One region of the Enterococcus sp. CR-Ec1 genome, then DNA from elsewhere that is predicted to be linked to it. Evidence: a T-box and tRNA genes for the amino acid it is inferred to sense, from the RefSeq annotation. Region 1 holds a T-box; the other holds one or more tRNA genes.

The links. The T-box of region 1 lies ahead of leuS (leucine--tRNA ligase). A T-box ahead of a tRNA ligase gene usually reads a tRNA of that ligase, here a tRNA-Leu.
Region 2: it encodes a tRNA-Leu, which carries the amino acid that the T-box ahead of leuS (leucine--tRNA ligase) is inferred to sense. The anticodon was not compared.

What each region holds. Positions count from the first base shown of each region.
Region 1 covers NZ_CP025223.1:3,439,648-3,447,716, forward strand. Annotated here, with positions in the region: gene CXM95_RS16455 (ISL3 family transposase) at 1-57, shown strand, start outside; gene CXM95_RS16460 (DUF5960 family protein) at 156-455, opposite strand; gene CXM95_RS16465 (hypothetical protein) at 676-906, shown strand; gene leuS (leucine--tRNA ligase) at 1,013-3,427, opposite strand; T-box leader at 3,514-3,733, opposite strand; gene CXM95_RS16475 (muramidase family protein) at 3,776-5,476, opposite strand; partial or broken gene CXM95_RS16480 (phosphatase PAP2 family protein) at 5,768-6,418, shown strand; gene CXM95_RS16485 (TIGR01212 family radical SAM protein) at 6,433-7,416, shown strand; gene CXM95_RS16490 (tRNA (mnm(5)s(2)U34)-methyltransferase) at 7,391-7,969, shown strand; gene CXM95_RS16495 (alpha/beta hydrolase) at 7,994-8,069, opposite strand, start outside.
Region 2 covers NZ_CP025223.1:2,666,798-2,674,866, forward strand. Annotated here, with positions in the region: gene CXM95_RS12820 (energy-coupling factor transporter transmembrane component T family protein) at 1-758, opposite strand, end outside; gene CXM95_RS12825 (ABC transporter ATP-binding protein) at 748-2,457, opposite strand; gene CXM95_RS12830 (ECF-type riboflavin transporter substrate-binding protein) at 2,484-3,038, opposite strand; gene CXM95_RS12835 (SAM hydrolase/SAM-dependent halogenase family protein) at 3,035-3,883, opposite strand; T-box leader at 3,976-4,215, opposite strand; tRNA gene CXM95_RS12840 (tRNA-Leu) at 4,847-4,928, shown strand; gene CXM95_RS12845 (peptide ABC transporter substrate-binding protein) at 5,022-6,674, opposite strand; gene CXM95_RS12850 (DIP1984 family protein) at 7,237-7,689, shown strand; gene CXM95_RS12855 (NADPH-dependent F420 reductase) at 7,925-8,069, opposite strand, start outside.

The sequences.
Region 1 (8,069 bases):
TTCGAGAACATGAGAATTAGAATCTTTTTGATCAATCAATTAATCAATGTAAGATAACAAAAAATCTGAGCCAGAATGCGGTTCATTCTGACCCAGATTTGATTTTGCACAACTCATCAGTCCTTATTGACAAAGAGCCCTTTTTTCCTGTGTGATTAAGGTTGTTCATCTTCGTAAGTCTCATAGACATAGGGTGCGCCATCATAACGGAATTCTGTTGAAATGGCAGCGTCAAGGTCTTCGGTAAACATTCGCTTGCTGAAAGGAAACAAAAAGACTTGCCCTTCTTTGGCATCTTCGGCTGCTAAACGGTAAAACAGCTCTTCTTCTGTTAATTGTTGATTCAACTGTTCCAAGACATCGGCAGTGACTGCCTCTTCTTCATAGCCAGGTTTGGCAATCCGTGCATAATCTTCAAAAAAAGCCGTTTGGCCTTCAAATGATTGATACTCCATGTAAGTCCCCTCTTTCTTTTCTCTTTCTTTATTATACGAGAGTCTGTGAGGATCAGCGAATAATATGATCGCTAACAAGCGGAAATTTGGCTTTTTTAGCGCTTAAATATGTCAGAAACATTTCAAGTGTATTACGAATCAATTATTTGACAAAATCAGATTGAACACGTATCCAAATTTTGTATAATGATACATAGAGACTATAAAAGGGGCAAATGTAATGAACAACGCAAAGAAAAAATTATTCGTCGGTACTGGTGCTGCAATTGGTTTTGTCGCAATCGTTGCTATGATGGCTCAGTTCATGATTTCCAATCATCTATTTGGCGGAAGTGATGCTTCATCAGAAATTTTCACTCGCGCTACGTATCCAAACGGCTTTCTACTAGTGATCTTGATTCCATTGGTCGCAACAGCCGCTTTGTTCTATGGGATCATTCGCAAAAAATAACAAAAAAGTGTTGCTGAGAACCACTCAGTAACACTTTTTTTCTTTGTCGCTACCAAAAAGCTGCCTAACAGACCATTGTCCTGTTAGGCAGCTACTTTTTTAGCGTTTAGTTTGCAACGATATTAACCAATTTATTGGGTACGACGATCACTTTGCGGATCGTTTTTCCTTGGAGCTGTTCTTGGACAAGTTCGTTTTCTTGGGCCAATTGTTCAAGCACTGCTTTTTCTGCGTCTGCTGGAACCATTGCTTTGGCACGAACTTTGCCGTTGACTTGAAAGACGACTTCGATCTCATCTTCCACTAGGGCACTTTCGTCATAGGTTGGCCAAGGCACATAAGAGATCCCATGGTCATTCCCGAGGATCGACCAGAGCTCTTCACCGATATGCGGTGCGATTGGAGCCAATAGCTGCACAAATCCTTCGACATACTCGTAAGGTAAGGCATCAGCTTTATACGCTTCATTGACGAAGACCATCAATTGGGAAATCGCCGTATTGAAATGCAGCTGTTCATAATCTTCCGTCACTTTTTTAACCGTTTGGTTATACACCTTCGACAATTTTCCATCGTTGAATGTCGTGATGCGGTCGCGCATTTTGCCATTTTCATCGACGATCAAGCGCCACACGCGATCCAAGAATTTGCGACTGCCTTCAAGGCCATTCTCATTCCAGGCGATCGATGCATCCAATGGTCCCATAAACATTTCATATAGACGCAAAGTATCTGCACCGTATTGATTGATGACATCATCTGGATTGACGACGTTGCCGCGGGATTTCGACATTTTTTCATTGTTTTCCCCAAGGATCATCCCTTGGTTGAACAATTTTTCAAATGGTTCTTTCGTTGGTACGACACCGATATCATACAAGAATTTATGCCAGAAGCGAGCATAAAGCAAATGCAAGACAGCGTGTTCCGCCCCACCGATATAAATATCGACTGGCATCCAGCGTTTCAATTTATCATAGTCTGCCAAAACAGACTTATTATGAGGATCGATAAAGCGTAAGAAATACCATGAGCTTCCTGCCCATTGTGGCATCGTATTGGTTTCGCGACGTCCTTTTTTCCCAGTTTCTGGATCGGTGACATTGACCCAATCCGTGACATTAGCTAATGGCGATTCCCCGGTACCGCTTGGTTTGATATTGTCGGTTTTTGGCAAACGCAATGGCAGCTGATCTTCAGCAAGCGCTGTGGTCGTCCCATCTTCCCAATGGATGATTGGGATTGGTTCACCCCAATACCGTTGGCGAGAGAACAACCAATCGCGAAGACGATAGCTGACTTCTTTTTTCCCAACATGGTTTTCTTCCAACCATGCGACCATTTTTTCAATGGCGGTCTCTTTGTCTAGCCCATCCAAAAAGTCTGAATTGATATGCAGTCCATCTTCGGTATAGGCAGATTCTTCCACGTTGCCCCCTGCCAATACAGGAATGATCTCTAAACCGAATGTTTTGGCAAATTCGTGGTCACGTTCGTCATGGGCAGGAACCGCCATGATCGCACCTGTTCCATAAGAAGCCAAAACGTAATCGGCGATCCAAATCGGGATCTCTTTGCCATTCACGGGATTGATGGCATAGGCACCAGTGAAGACACCGGTTTTTTCTTTGGCCAAATCTGTTCGGTTCAAATCAGATTTTTTCGATGCTTCTTCTACATAGGCATCAATGGCTGCTTTTTGTTCTGGGGTAGTGATTTGAGCCACTAGCTCATGTTCTGGTGCCAATACAGCGTAGGTCGCACCAAACAAGGTATCTGGGCGAGTCGTAAAGACGGTAAAGTCTTTTTCCATCCCTGCCACTTTAAACGTTACGTTGGCTCCGACAGAACGTCCGATCCAATTGCGTTGCATTTCTTTGATGCTTTCTGGCCAATCAACTTCTTCTAAATCGTCCAACAAACGATCAGCATATGCCGTGATTTTTAGCATCCATTGGCGCATCGGTTTGCGGATCACATCATAGCCGCCCCGTTCGCTCTTGCCGTCAATGACTTCTTCATTGGCGATCACAGTTCCAAGCTCTGGTACCCAATTTACCGGAACTTCGGCTTCATAAGCTAACCCTTTTTCATAAAGCTTGGTAAAGATCCATTGGGTCCACTTGTAATATTCAGGATCTGTCGTATTGATTTCACGATTCCAGTCATAGCTGAACCCTAGCGCATTGATTTGACGGCGGAAGGTCTCAATATTTTTCTTCGTAAATTCCGCTGGATCATTTCCTGTATCTAGTGCATATTGTTCGGCAGGCAGACCAAAGGCATCCCAGCCCATTGGGTGCAGTACATTGTACCCTTGGCTGCGTTTGAAGCGGCTCAAGATATCCGTAGCCGTATAGCCTTCTGGATGTCCGACATGTAATCCTTGTCCGGATGGATATGGGAACATATCTAGCGCATAAAATTTTGGTTTGTCCGGCTCATCATGGGTGTTGAACTCATTTTTCTTTGCCCAATATTTTTGCCATTTTTTTTCGATTTCTTTGTGATTGTAATTCACGATGGACTCCTCCTAAAAATTGGTGCTTTGCTCGTCAAATCAACCAGCAAAACTTAAAAAAAGTCCTATAAAAATCGCTATGATTTTTATAGGACGTTATCAACGTGGTACCACCTAAGTTTATCTGCTCCTCAAAAAAGCAGACCTCGATGTTTTAACGGCCATCGCCGTATCTGCCTAGCCAAATCAGGTTCAGTCAGATATCACTCGAAGACGAGTTCGAAAGGTGTGCTGTGCATTTCCACCAACCATGCACTCTCTAAAAGTCCCACCGTACTTCTACTATTCCTTCTCAAACGTGAAAGTTTCTTTGCACTTATCCTAACAAAAATCATTAGGAATAGCAATCTATTTTACCCTAACTGTTTGTCCTGGGTAAATAAAGTTATTTTGAATATTGTTCCATTGAATAAATTGATCCGTCGTGATGCCAAACTTATCTGCGATCCCCCAAACGGAATCACCCGATGCGACCTTGTAAGTTCCATTTGTCGCTGAAGTGCTGGTAGTAGCTGTTGTGCCGCCTTGCTTGACGACCACCTTTTGTCCTGGATAGATAAAATCATTTTTGATGTTGTTCCAGTTGCGGAATTGGTCCATCGAAATCCCGTGTTTATTGGCAACTGACCAGACTGAATCACCCGCTGCCACCGTATAGGTGTTGCCTGCAGCACTGCTGCTGGTTTGGCTGCTGACGGTCGTGCTCGTTGTTGTACTTGTACTCGTTGCGGAACTACCACTGACGACAACTTTTTGTCCTGGGTAGACAAAATCATTTTTGATATTGTTCAAACTGCGAAATTGATCCATGGAGATCCCATGTTTGTTGGCGATCGACCAGACTGAATCACCCGCTGCCACTGTATAGGTACCGCCACTGCTTTGGCTAGCAGTTGATGCAGTGCTGACTGTCGTGGTACTGCTGGTATTCGTAGACGAACCACCGCTGACGACAACTTTTTGTCCTGGGTAGACAAAGTCATTTTTGATATTGTTCAAACTGCGGAATTGATCCATTGAAATCCCATGTTTATTGGCGATCGACCAGACTGAATCACCAGAAACTACGGTATAGGTGTTGCCTGATGTAGTTGCTGAAGTATTACGATTGACGATCGATACCGTAGAAGTTGCCGAAGTGCTTTGGGTGCTGCCGTTGACTTTCAACGTTTGCCCTGGATAAACAAAATCATTTTTGATGTTGTTCAAGCTGCGCAACTGGTCCATGGAGATGCCATGTTTGTTAGCGATCGACCATACAGAGTCGCCCGAAGCGACTGTATAGGTTTGACTGCCGCTCGTGCTGACAGCCGCCGTTGTAGTCGTAGTATTGGTTGATGCGCTAGCTGTGGCACCACCACCGGCATTGCCAGAAGCAGGTGTGTCGTATTGCGTCAAACCAAATTGTTGGATCACTGCATTCAGGGAAGAAGCATAATTGGGTGCAGTCGCATAGCGGCCTGCTAGCCATGCGGTTGCATCAAGATATGAAGTCGTATTGCTCTTCCAAGCGCCAGAATAATATGAAACGCCGCTTTGTAAAGAGGTTGAGCGTAAAGTACGTGCGTTATCTTCGAATGATTGCGTGTATGATGGGTAGCGCTTAAAGGGTTCATTCATAGTCAACCATTGATTGTTCAAGTACTCCAAAGTACTCATATAAACGGTTTGACCGTTGTAGCTGCCTTTGATCCCGAATAGATTATAATTCGGTGCTTTTGATAAACTGCTTCGGCCCCAACCACTTTCTAAAATGGCTTGTGCGATCATCACAGAAGCATATAAATCGTTGGCTTGTGCCACGGGCTGAGCGTAAGTAGCGATTTCGGCAATAAATGCGGAAGTATTCGGCGCGGCAAAATTGCTAGTAGAAACTTGGGCGATCGAGGTCTCTACGGCTTCTGCTTGAACCGATGACACCAATGGAGCTACAACAGAGCAAGCAGTCAGTGTCGTTCCTAAAACAACTGCACTTTTTTTGATCACTCGATACTTATCGCCCGATTGGTCTGCTTGACGATGTACTTTTCTTGATTGACTCGTGTTCATGTCCGTTATTCCTCCGTTTTTTCCTTATAGTGAACGTAGGTTTAGTATACAATTTCTTAAGAATTTATAAAAGGTATTTGAGCCGATTTCAGAAACTGTAAACTCTTTGTAATCAAACGAACATTTATTGAAATGAAGAGTTTGTATTTAACCCAACGAAAAATATTCCTTGGCAGTGGGATGCTCCCTGAATGGTTCCCTGCTTTTTCCGTCTTGCGATAAATGCTATAATACCTTCTAGATGTCTCTTTGCTTGAAGGGACAGAAATTCTCTAGAAACGAGGCTTTTCCATGCATAAAAAACTTTATTTTCAATTTGCCGGCAGCTGCTTTTTACTGCTGTTCGTTTTTCTCGGCTATCTCGTGAAATTTTATCCTACTTGGTTGGTCTCCTTTGACGAAACCTTGACTCGCATCATCCGCACCGGCTATCCGTTTTGGACACCGTTTTTTCTATGAGTCACAAAATTTGCGAATCCTACCACGATCATCTTGCTCTTTCTTGCTGTTTTAGCCGTTTTAGTGATCAATAAATATTATGCAGAAGCACTATGGCTCAGTATCGGCACCATCGGGATTGCCGGGCTCTTTAATCCATTGATCAAACTGGTCTTTTTACGGGAGCGACCAACCCTTGAACACTTAGTCACGGAATCAAGTTTTAGTTTCCCCAGCGGACACTCGACAGGCAGTATGGTTTTTTATGGGACATTGCTCTTCTTGGTCCCAGTTTTCTTCAAGCAGCCTTTTTGGCAATGGGGACTCCGTATTCTGCTAGGCCTATTGATCAGTTGTATCGGCATCAGCCGCATCTATGTTGGCGTGCATTTTCCCAGTGATGTGTTAGGCGGTTTTTGTGTCGGCCTGTCTTGGCTACTGTTGACCTACCCTTACTACTTGCAAAAACGTTTTGTCTGGCGCTTCACGCGTAAACAATTATAAAAGAAGGTAAAAAAATGAATCCATTTCCTTATGCAGAAGATAAAAACAAACGATACCATTCATGGAACTTTGCTTTGCGGCAAGAATTTGGCGAAAAAATCTTTAAAGTTCCCATCGATGCGGGCTTCGACTGCCCCAATCGTGACGGCACCGTTGCCAAAGGCGGCTGTACATTTTGCAGTGTGTCCGGCTCTGGCGATATGATCGTAGCACCTGAAGCCCCGTTACCAGAGCAGTTTGAAAAAGAGATCGCCATGATGCACAAAAAGTGGCCGCAAGTGGACAAATACATTGTCTATTTTCAAAATTTTACGAACACCCACGCACCGGTGGCAGTGATCCGCGAGCGCTTCGAGCAAGTACTGACACTACCTGGTGTTGTCGGGATCTCCATTGGGACCCGACCAGACTGCTTACCAGCAGATGTCGTTGACTATCTGGCAGAGCTCAATCAACGCTTTTATTTATGGGTCGAATTAGGACTGCAAACGACGTTTGAAACCACGAGCAATGCCATCAACCGCGCCCATGATTATCAAACCTACTTAGACGGCGTCGCCAGCCTGCGCAAACACAATATTCGTGTCTGTACCCATTTGATCAATGGCCTGCCAGGCGAGACGATCGAGATGATGCAAGAAAACGTCCGCCGCACCATTCAAGATTCTGATATCCAAGGCATCAAACTGCACCTGCTGCATTTGATGCGCAATACTCGGATGCTGCGGGATTATCATGAGGGACGTTTGCAATTGATGCGGCGCGATACCTATGTGTCATTGATCTGCGATCAGTTAGAAATGATCCCCCCAGAGATCATCATTCATCGCTTGACAGGCGATGCACCATGGGATTCTCTGGTAGGTCCAATGTGGAGTTTGAAAAAATGGGAAGTCTTGAATGAGATCGATCAAGAAATGCTACGCCGCAACTCCTATCAAGGGAAATTCAACGTGCGAAAGGAGCTTGTCAATGCTTCCGACCGCCATGCGCTATAGCCACACCCTTTTAAAAGAAGTTGTGCAACCGGGACATACCGCTGTTGATGCCACGATGGGCAACGGCTTTGACACGGAATTACTGGCTTCCTTAGTTGGGCCGACTGGTCAGGTGTTTGCTTTTGATATTCAAGAACAAGCCCTCCAAGCCACCAAAAAACGTTTGACTGAAAAAGAGCTGTTGCCGCAAGTTCAGCTGATCCATCAAGGCCATGAGACGTTGGCAGATGTTGTGAGTGGTCCGGTTCACGCCGCCATTTTCAATTTAGGCTACTTGCCGAAAGGGGACAAAGCGATCATCACGCTGCCTGATACAACGAAAACGGCTTTAGAAGCTTTACTGACACGTTTAGTCCCGAAAGGTAGAATCATCCTCGTCTGCTATTATGGACACGCTGGCGGCGAAGCAGAGCTGAAAGAAGTCCACTCCTTTTGTCAGCAGCTGCCGCAAGAGGAATATAATGTCCTTTCCTATCAATTTATCAATCAGCGCAACCAGCCGCCGATCTTATTTTGTATCGAACGAAAAAACCATCAGTCCTCGGCACGTTAAGGTGTCGATCGACTGATGGTTTTTTTATTCACTAAAAAGCCATTGCAGGACTCGTTGGATCCATTGATCCCAAAAATTCCAATCATGATCCCCAGTTCCC
Region 2 (8,069 bases), 770 kb from region 1:
ACGACAGCAATCGCCAAGAGATCTTTGCCTTGGATCGGCTTAGCTTTCAGCCAGGTACGCTGCTTATGCTTGCCAAACCTTCTTAGCTCCATGGCAGCAGAAATATGGTCGATCCGTTCCAAGCTGGAAAAAATCAAAGGAATCGCGATCGCGACATTGCCTGCCACTCGTTTGCGCAAAGGTGCTTTTTTAGAAAGCTCCACGCCACGTGCTTGCTGCGCTTTGGCAATGGTTCGAAAATCCTCTTGAATATCAGGGATGTAACGCAAAGCCAGTGCGACTGCATAGGCGATCTTGTAGGAAATCCCGATGCGGTTGATACTGGACGCCAACTCGCTTGGATTAGTGGTAAACAGGAAAATCAACCCTGGCGGAATCGTGACAAAATATTTGATCAACAGATTCAACTCATAAAACACTTGCTCTTGGGTCAATGTATACCGACCGATCCCTTCGAAAATCACGTGGCGCGTCCCATAGATCTCCACCCCGTATTCTGGAGCGAAAAGATAGACCGCCACCAAATTCAAAATCGAAAAGAAGATGATAAATTTTAATACAAAAGCGATATCTCGGTAGCGAATTCCAGCACTGGCAAATAGAAAGACCGAAAACAATGCCAGTCCAATAAGAAAACGCGTATCATAAGAGATCATCCCGATAACGGATAGCAGCAAAAAACAAATCAGTTTTGCGGCACCGCTTAATTGGTGGATCCACGTTTTGCGGTCAAGATAGCCGATTAGATTACTCTCCATCGTGTCCCTCCTTCTCGCTGGCAATGAAGGCGGCAGTAAAAGCGGCGGGATCTGTCAACTGGTTAAGGGTCGCCAGTGTATACAAGCTGGTTTCTTTAAGGTTCGCGGCACTCACCACTTGTTTGTCTGCTAAAACAACTTCTGGCGGTGCGTCCAGCAAAATCGTTCCTTGCGTCAAAACGATCGTCCGCTGTGTATACTCCAACATCAGGTGCATATCGTGGGTGATCATAACAATCGTTAATCCCCGCTGGTTCAACTCCTGTAAAAATTGCATCATTTCGGTGTAATGGCGATAGTCTTGTCCCGCTGTCGGCTCATCCAATAAAATGAGTTCAGGATCTAAGACGAGGATCGCTGCAATGGCGGCTCGGCGTTTTTGCCCATGACTTAGTGCCGACAATGGCCATGAGCGAAACGGATAAAGACCACAAATTTTCAAGGTCTGATGAACTTTTTCTGTGATTTCAGCCTCTGGGACATTTCGGTTGCGCAAGCCTAAGGCAACTTCGTCAAACAGGAAGTTTTTTGACAGCATTTGATTGCTGTTTTGCAAAACATACCCGATTTTTTGCGCTCGTTCTTTGATGGAATCATTGCCCATGTCTGTTCCTTGCCAAAGCAACTTGCCAGAAGTCGGTGTCAAAAAGCCGGTAATCAAATGGGACAAGGTCGATTTTCCTGCGCCATTATGCCCAACCAAACTAATCATTTCTCCTTGATGGATGGTAAAATCCAGTGCCTGCAAGATTGGTTTGCCCACTTGGTAAGAAAACGATAAATTCTTCGCTTCCAACAACGGCGGCTGTTGGCTAGGAAGTGCCGATTTCGGATATTCCTTTTGAAACCTAGTCAGTTTTTCGGCAATCTCAGGTGATGCAAATGCTTCTACCGCGACCAAATCAGCAGCATCGGTCACAGGAACCCCCGCTTTTTTTAAGGCGGCTAAATACAGTGGTTCACGAATGCCGACTTGCTGCAGCATTTCCGTTTTTAATAGTTCATTCGGTGTACTGTCGGCAATGATGCGGCCTTCTTCCATCACGATGATGCGATCGACAGCGGCGGCTAACACTTCTTCTAAGCGATGTTCGATGATGATGGTAGTAAAACGCTTCTCTTGATACAGCTGGTCGATCATTTTGATGGCTTCCACACCTGTTTGCGGATCTAAGTTGGCTAGCGGCTCATCAAACAGTAGAATCGGTGTTTCATCGATCAAAACACCTGCCATTGAAACACGCTGCTTTTGGCCACCCGATAATTCCTGCGGTTTTTTTGCCAAATGATCCATTAAGTCGGTCTTTTCTGCCCAAACGCGCAGCGCCTCCTGCATCACAGCTTGACTACGCTGATCGTTTTCCAAGGAAAACACGATATCTTCTGCTACGGTCAAGCCTACAAATTGGCTATCGGTGTCTTGCAGCACCGTGCCGACGGTCAAAGACAGCTCGTAGATGGAAGCTTGCCCAAAGGCATTGGTACCGATCGTCAATGCTCCGGTACTACTACCTTCGTCATTTTGCGGGATCAAACCGTTCAAACATTTTCCTAATGTACTTTTGCCAGAACCGCTAGCACCGACGATCAGGACTTTTTCTCCTTCATAGATCGTTAGATCGATGTTTTTCAAGGTCGGTTCCGCTTGTGCATCATATTGGAAAGAAAAATTCGTAAATTGAATGATTTTTTGTTTCATTTTTTAGCCTTCACACATTTCTTTGTTTAGGATTCCTTGCTCAAGCTGCCTTTTTTGGTTTTGGTTTGGGCATAGGCTTTTAGCAGGATCACTCCGATTATCCCAGTTACGACTGTGTTGGTCAATCCCGCAATGACTCCTTGCGCAAAGACTTTGTTCGCTGGTTCGCCATAGATCAAAATATCACCGATTGGGGCAATGATCACCCAGACGACCAAATTTGCGATCGATTCACCAATCAAGAAGGTCCGAATTTCTTTAGCGCCAAAGGTTCCTTGCTGGATTGGAATCCAACGAGTCAAAAGTCCGAAGAACACCCCTAAGATCCCAGAGGCGGCGATCCAAGACCACCACGGACCATAAGTCGTCAAATCTCCTAGGGCATGGCCGATAAAGCCCGCTAAACCAGCAACGATTGGACCGTAGACAACGCCTACTAATGCCAAGAAAGGATAGGCTGTGGCGATATCTGTATTTGGAAAACCAGTCGGAATCGTGACGAAACGTTTTAAGACGAAAAAGACGGCAGCACCGATTCCGATAGCAACAATGTGTTTTACTGTAAATTTTGATTGATTCATTTTTCATTTCTCCTTTTTTTGAGGGTAATTTTCCAATTCGTGCCAGTCCCGATTTTATAGGTTTCAGCAAATGAAGCCAAGTTGAGCCCTAAACCAATATTCAATAGGGAATTGACATATAAGACAGGTTCATTTTCCGACACTTGCGCAAAAGAGCGTCCGAAACGCACTTCTTCTTGATAACGCAGCGTATCTTGGTAATAAATACTGACGAGCAGCGGCTCATTGTACTGTACCTGCCATTGCTTAAAGAACGTATGGGGAATATTCGTCCACAACGAACCAAAACGAATATCAAGAATATCGATCGTGCCAGTGATCGTTTCTGCTGTTTGGCTTGGCTTTTCAATGGCAAAGACTTGGATCGCTTCTTTAGGTTCGGGTGTTCCTAGCTCATCAAAGCTGATGGCGCCACTGGCGAGACGCGCGGCGTTATACATATAAACATCCCGACCATGAAATGTATGGCTTTCGGCTGATCCTGCCAACCGCTCAGTTGCCTCATTGATCACCCGTAGTTCAGTGATTCCGATATAAGTCGCTAAATAGGTCAGTGTGCCATTATCTGGTGTCAAAACCAACTGTCCGGTCGCCAACTTGGCAACCACACTTCGTCGATCAGACCCTACGCCAGGATCGACCACTGAAACAAAGACCGTTCCTGCCGGCCAATAGGTGACGCTTTGCAGCAGACGATAGCTGGCATCATGAATGTTGTATGGCTCGATCTCATGAGTCAAATCAGCAATGACCAGCTCTGGTGCCACTTGATAAGCTACCCCGTACATCGCATTAACCGCTCCATCTTGCAAACCAAAATCGGTTTGAACCACTAATTTGTGCATTTTTCTCTCCTCCCAACAACCTTTCTCCTTTTTAACAAAACCTGCGCTTGAAACAGCTGACCGTGCAGACACAAAAAAAGCCCTTAGCCAAAGCTAAGGGCATCACCTGCGGTACCACCTTAATCTGCAAAACCTTCACAGGCTTCACCTCATTCAGTACCCGAAAACACTCGGAGACTGTCGCTTGTTAACGGGGCAACCGTATTTTCCTAATTAGTCAGAAAATCCGCTCCAAAGTCATTTTCAAATCATTCGTTGTCGTTCCTTCCCACCTACCGGAACTCTCTGCTAGACAACTTCCTTGATTCTACTTTCTTTTTCATCGCGTTTGCATTTTGTTTCATTTAAATTATCAAAGCTTGTGCCTTTTGTCAATTCTCTTTTAAGAAAAAATTCAAACAGAAGGCATAATTTGTCAAAAGATTCACGCAATTCCTAAATTTCGCTCGAAAATTCTTCATATTTTCTCGGTATGATACTTGTATACCAACAAACAACCCTAACACTTTTTCATTTTTACTCCTTCCCGCCAGTCCCCGCTGGCGGGCTCCTTTTTGTCTTCTGACTGTTTTACATGGTTTCACTTTTTCTTGGCGATTTCTTCTCAGAATTCTGTTTGATTCGTCAACTTTTTTTCACATTTTCACGCTATTATAAATGCATACCAACAAACAACCCTAACACTTTTTCATTTTTACTCCTATCCCGTCAGTCCCCGCTGGCGGGCTCCTTTTTGTCTTCTGATTGTTTTATCTAGTTTCACTTTTTCTTGGCGATTTCTTCTCAGAATTCTGTTTGATTCGTCAATTTTTTTTCACATTTACACGCTATTATAAATGCATACCAACAAACAACCCTAACACTTTTTCATTTTTACTCCTATCCCGCCAGTCCCCGCTGGCGGGCTCCTTTTTGTGAGATTGGACTTGCATTTCTTCCTAGAAAGGATTATCTTTATCTTATGCGGAAGTGGCGGAATGGCAGACGCGCACGCTTCAGGCGCGTGTGAGTTTATCTCGTGTGGGTTCAACTCCCATCTTCCGCATTTAGCAGTTCAGCTTTCTGAACTGCTTTTTTTGTTGCAAAAAGCGCATGTTCATCGAATAAACATGCGCTCTTCATTCAGCTATCTTTCTCCTTATTCACTGACATAGGCGGTGCGGAAAAAGAAATGCGCGCCATAGGCTGGGAATTGGATGTCTTTTACATTTGATTTGATCAGATAATTTGAAGCACTCTGGTATAAAGGGACTTGCGCAGCATCTTGTTCCAACAATATTTCTTCTGCCGCTTTGTAATCTTCAAAATATTGATCGGGGTCATTGGCATGAAGGGTGCGAGCATCTTCCGTCAATGCCGTATATTCTTCGTTGACATAGCCGCCGTAGTTAAAGGAAGCGCCATTTTTGTATAAGATAAAGAACATATCCATGTCACTACTTCCAGCGATCCAGCCAGAAACGGAAAGCTCGTAATCACTATTTGCTCTTGATTGATTCAAGCTGGCACGTGGCTGTTTGTTGATGGAGATCGACAAGCCTGGCAAGTTTTCTTGCAGTTGGCTTTGCAAGTACTCCCCGATTTTTTGACCATTGTCATCATCTGTCACTAATAAACGCAACGTCGTACTTTCGCCAATTTCCGCTTGGGCTTTTTCCCACTCTTCCTTGGCCGCCTCTAAATCATACAAGTTGTAATCACCGCTATATGCTCGAAAATCTTCGCCAGTATTTGGATTCGTAGCTAAGCCGGTGGGGACCAGCCCGTTTAAAACTTTCGCTCCATCGTTCAACACATTATCCACGAGACTTTCTTTGTCGATCGCCAACGCGATCGCTTTACGCACATGAACATTTGACAAGGCATCGTTGGCCGTTTTGTTAAAGTCTAAGAAAAAGTTCGCAACATCATTTTGCGTAACTAGCTCTTCATTGTCTCCATATTGTTGAACGTAGATCCCACTGATTTTTTGCAAATCCAGGTCGCCGCTTTCAAACAATTGGATCCCAGTATTTTCTTCTTTGATGGTGGAGCCTTTGATCTCCTCCAATTGAACGACATCAGCATCATAGTATTGGTCATTTTTCACCAATGTCCACTCATCCCCAGTCTGTTGCCAATCGGTCAAGGTAAAGGGACCAGAATACAGCAAATCTTCACTTGTACGAGCATAGGTATCACCTTTTTCTTCAACAAAGGCTTGGTTTTGCGGTGCCAACCAGCCGATGGAAATCAAGGATAAAAAGGATGGCTGTGGCTGCTCCAACTGCACGATAAAGGTCGCGTCATCTGGGGTCTCCAGACCAATCGTTTCTATATCAGCATTGCCTTCACGAATGTCTTTACTATTAACTACATTATCTAACAAATAGGCGTTAGGTCCCATCGTTGCTGGATCGACTAACTTTTTCCACGAATAAGCAAAGTCAGCTGAAGTGATCGCTTCGCCATTGCTCCACTTCGCATCCTCTCGCAAGGTAAAGGTATAGGTTTTGCCATCTTCACTGATTTCGACTCCTTCTGCCAAGCCCGGAACTGGTTCACTGTTTTCATCGAAACGGTAAAGCCCTTCGAATAAATGTTGAACGATGGTAAATGTTGCTTTATCCGTCGTTTGAGTCGTATCGAGAGTCGTCAGCTCAGCCGGTAGACTCACCGCAATCGCTTGATTCGGCGCTCCGTTAGTTTCAGCCTCTGATCCCTCGGTATTTCCTGTTGTCGTGCAGCCGGAAAGGGTCAACCCAATCACTCCTGCTGCAACCAATAAACGCTTCTTCCAGATCATTTCCATTCTTCCTCCTATGTGATTGCGCAACCAACGCAAGTGTTTTTCATGACGGCAAAAAACGCATTCATCGATAAAAAGAAAAAACCTCATCCCTTTGCTTATCAATTTTGACAAACAAAGGGACGAGATTTTCGTGTTACCACCCTTTTTCGCACCATCCTCACAAATGGCACCTCAACAGTACGCTAAGATACTTGGCACGATAACGGCTGCTTTCCGTCTGATTTGCGTGAACAAATCAGATCACTCAGAGCTCATCTTCACTTTTTTTCTGCTGCCCTTTCTCACCATCCGGGTTCTCTTCTAACAGATTCCAAAGCTACTCTTCTCTTCATCGTCTTTCTTTTTATCTAAAAAACAGGTAAATGACGTTTTTTTGTCTATTTCATGATTGTTATAAAGTATACTATTGGTGTTTTTGGAAGTCAACAAGAATTGCGAATATTCAGTTTTTTATGATTTTTCTGGCAGACCTTTTTTTGCATCTTGCTTGCCTTTCATCACGTTCTTCTCTAGGATAAGAACTAGATAAGCTGTTCTCATTTGTAAAAAGGAGTGTGCCAAAATGAAATTAGCAGAAGCGTTACTTTTAAGACGGGATTTGAACAATCGTCTGTTTCAATTACGTAACGAGATCTCTAGCAGTGTGTTAGTCCAAGAAGGCGATACCTTGGATCGTAGTATCACAGAATTGTTCAAGGAATACGATGAGATCAATCAACAATATTCAGAATTAGTCGTTGCCATCAATCGGAAAAATGCGACTGCCTCTTTAGCAGATAGTGCGTTATTGCTGATGGAAGCACTAGAACAGCGAGAACAGCTGCGCCGCAAGCATGCACTGCTAACGCAAGCACTGGATGAAACCAAAGCAGCTCCCCGAATAGGTCGCAACGAAATTCGACTGGTGCGTACGATCGATACAAAAACGCTAACGGAGCAATTGAATGCGACCGCCAAGCAGCTGCGAGAATTAGATGGAAAGATCCAACAAACCAACTGGCTGGTCGATCTTTAATCAATATGGGTGGGTGTCAAAGGCGAGCACAAAGCAGGTACAGGCTGATATGTACACTATGGAACGTCTGGCAGAGACGTAAACGTAACAACCACTGCTTACGAATCACAATCGTAACAATCACATTGTATTTTTTAGCGACCACGTGCTGATTTGACTGGATGGGAAAAACCCTCTTCTTTTTTGAGAAGAGGGTTGTTTTTATCGTATCCAGTCGTACATGGAGGCGGCTCTTTTACTGCGAAGCCTGCTGCTTGTTACTCACAGCGGAAGGACGCGCCAGAAACGCTTGCCCTTTCTCACTGCTCCAAAACTCCTTCATCAATGCCGTCAATCCCTCTTTGGTTTGATTGGCACCAAAGAAAGGACTGCCGGGTTCC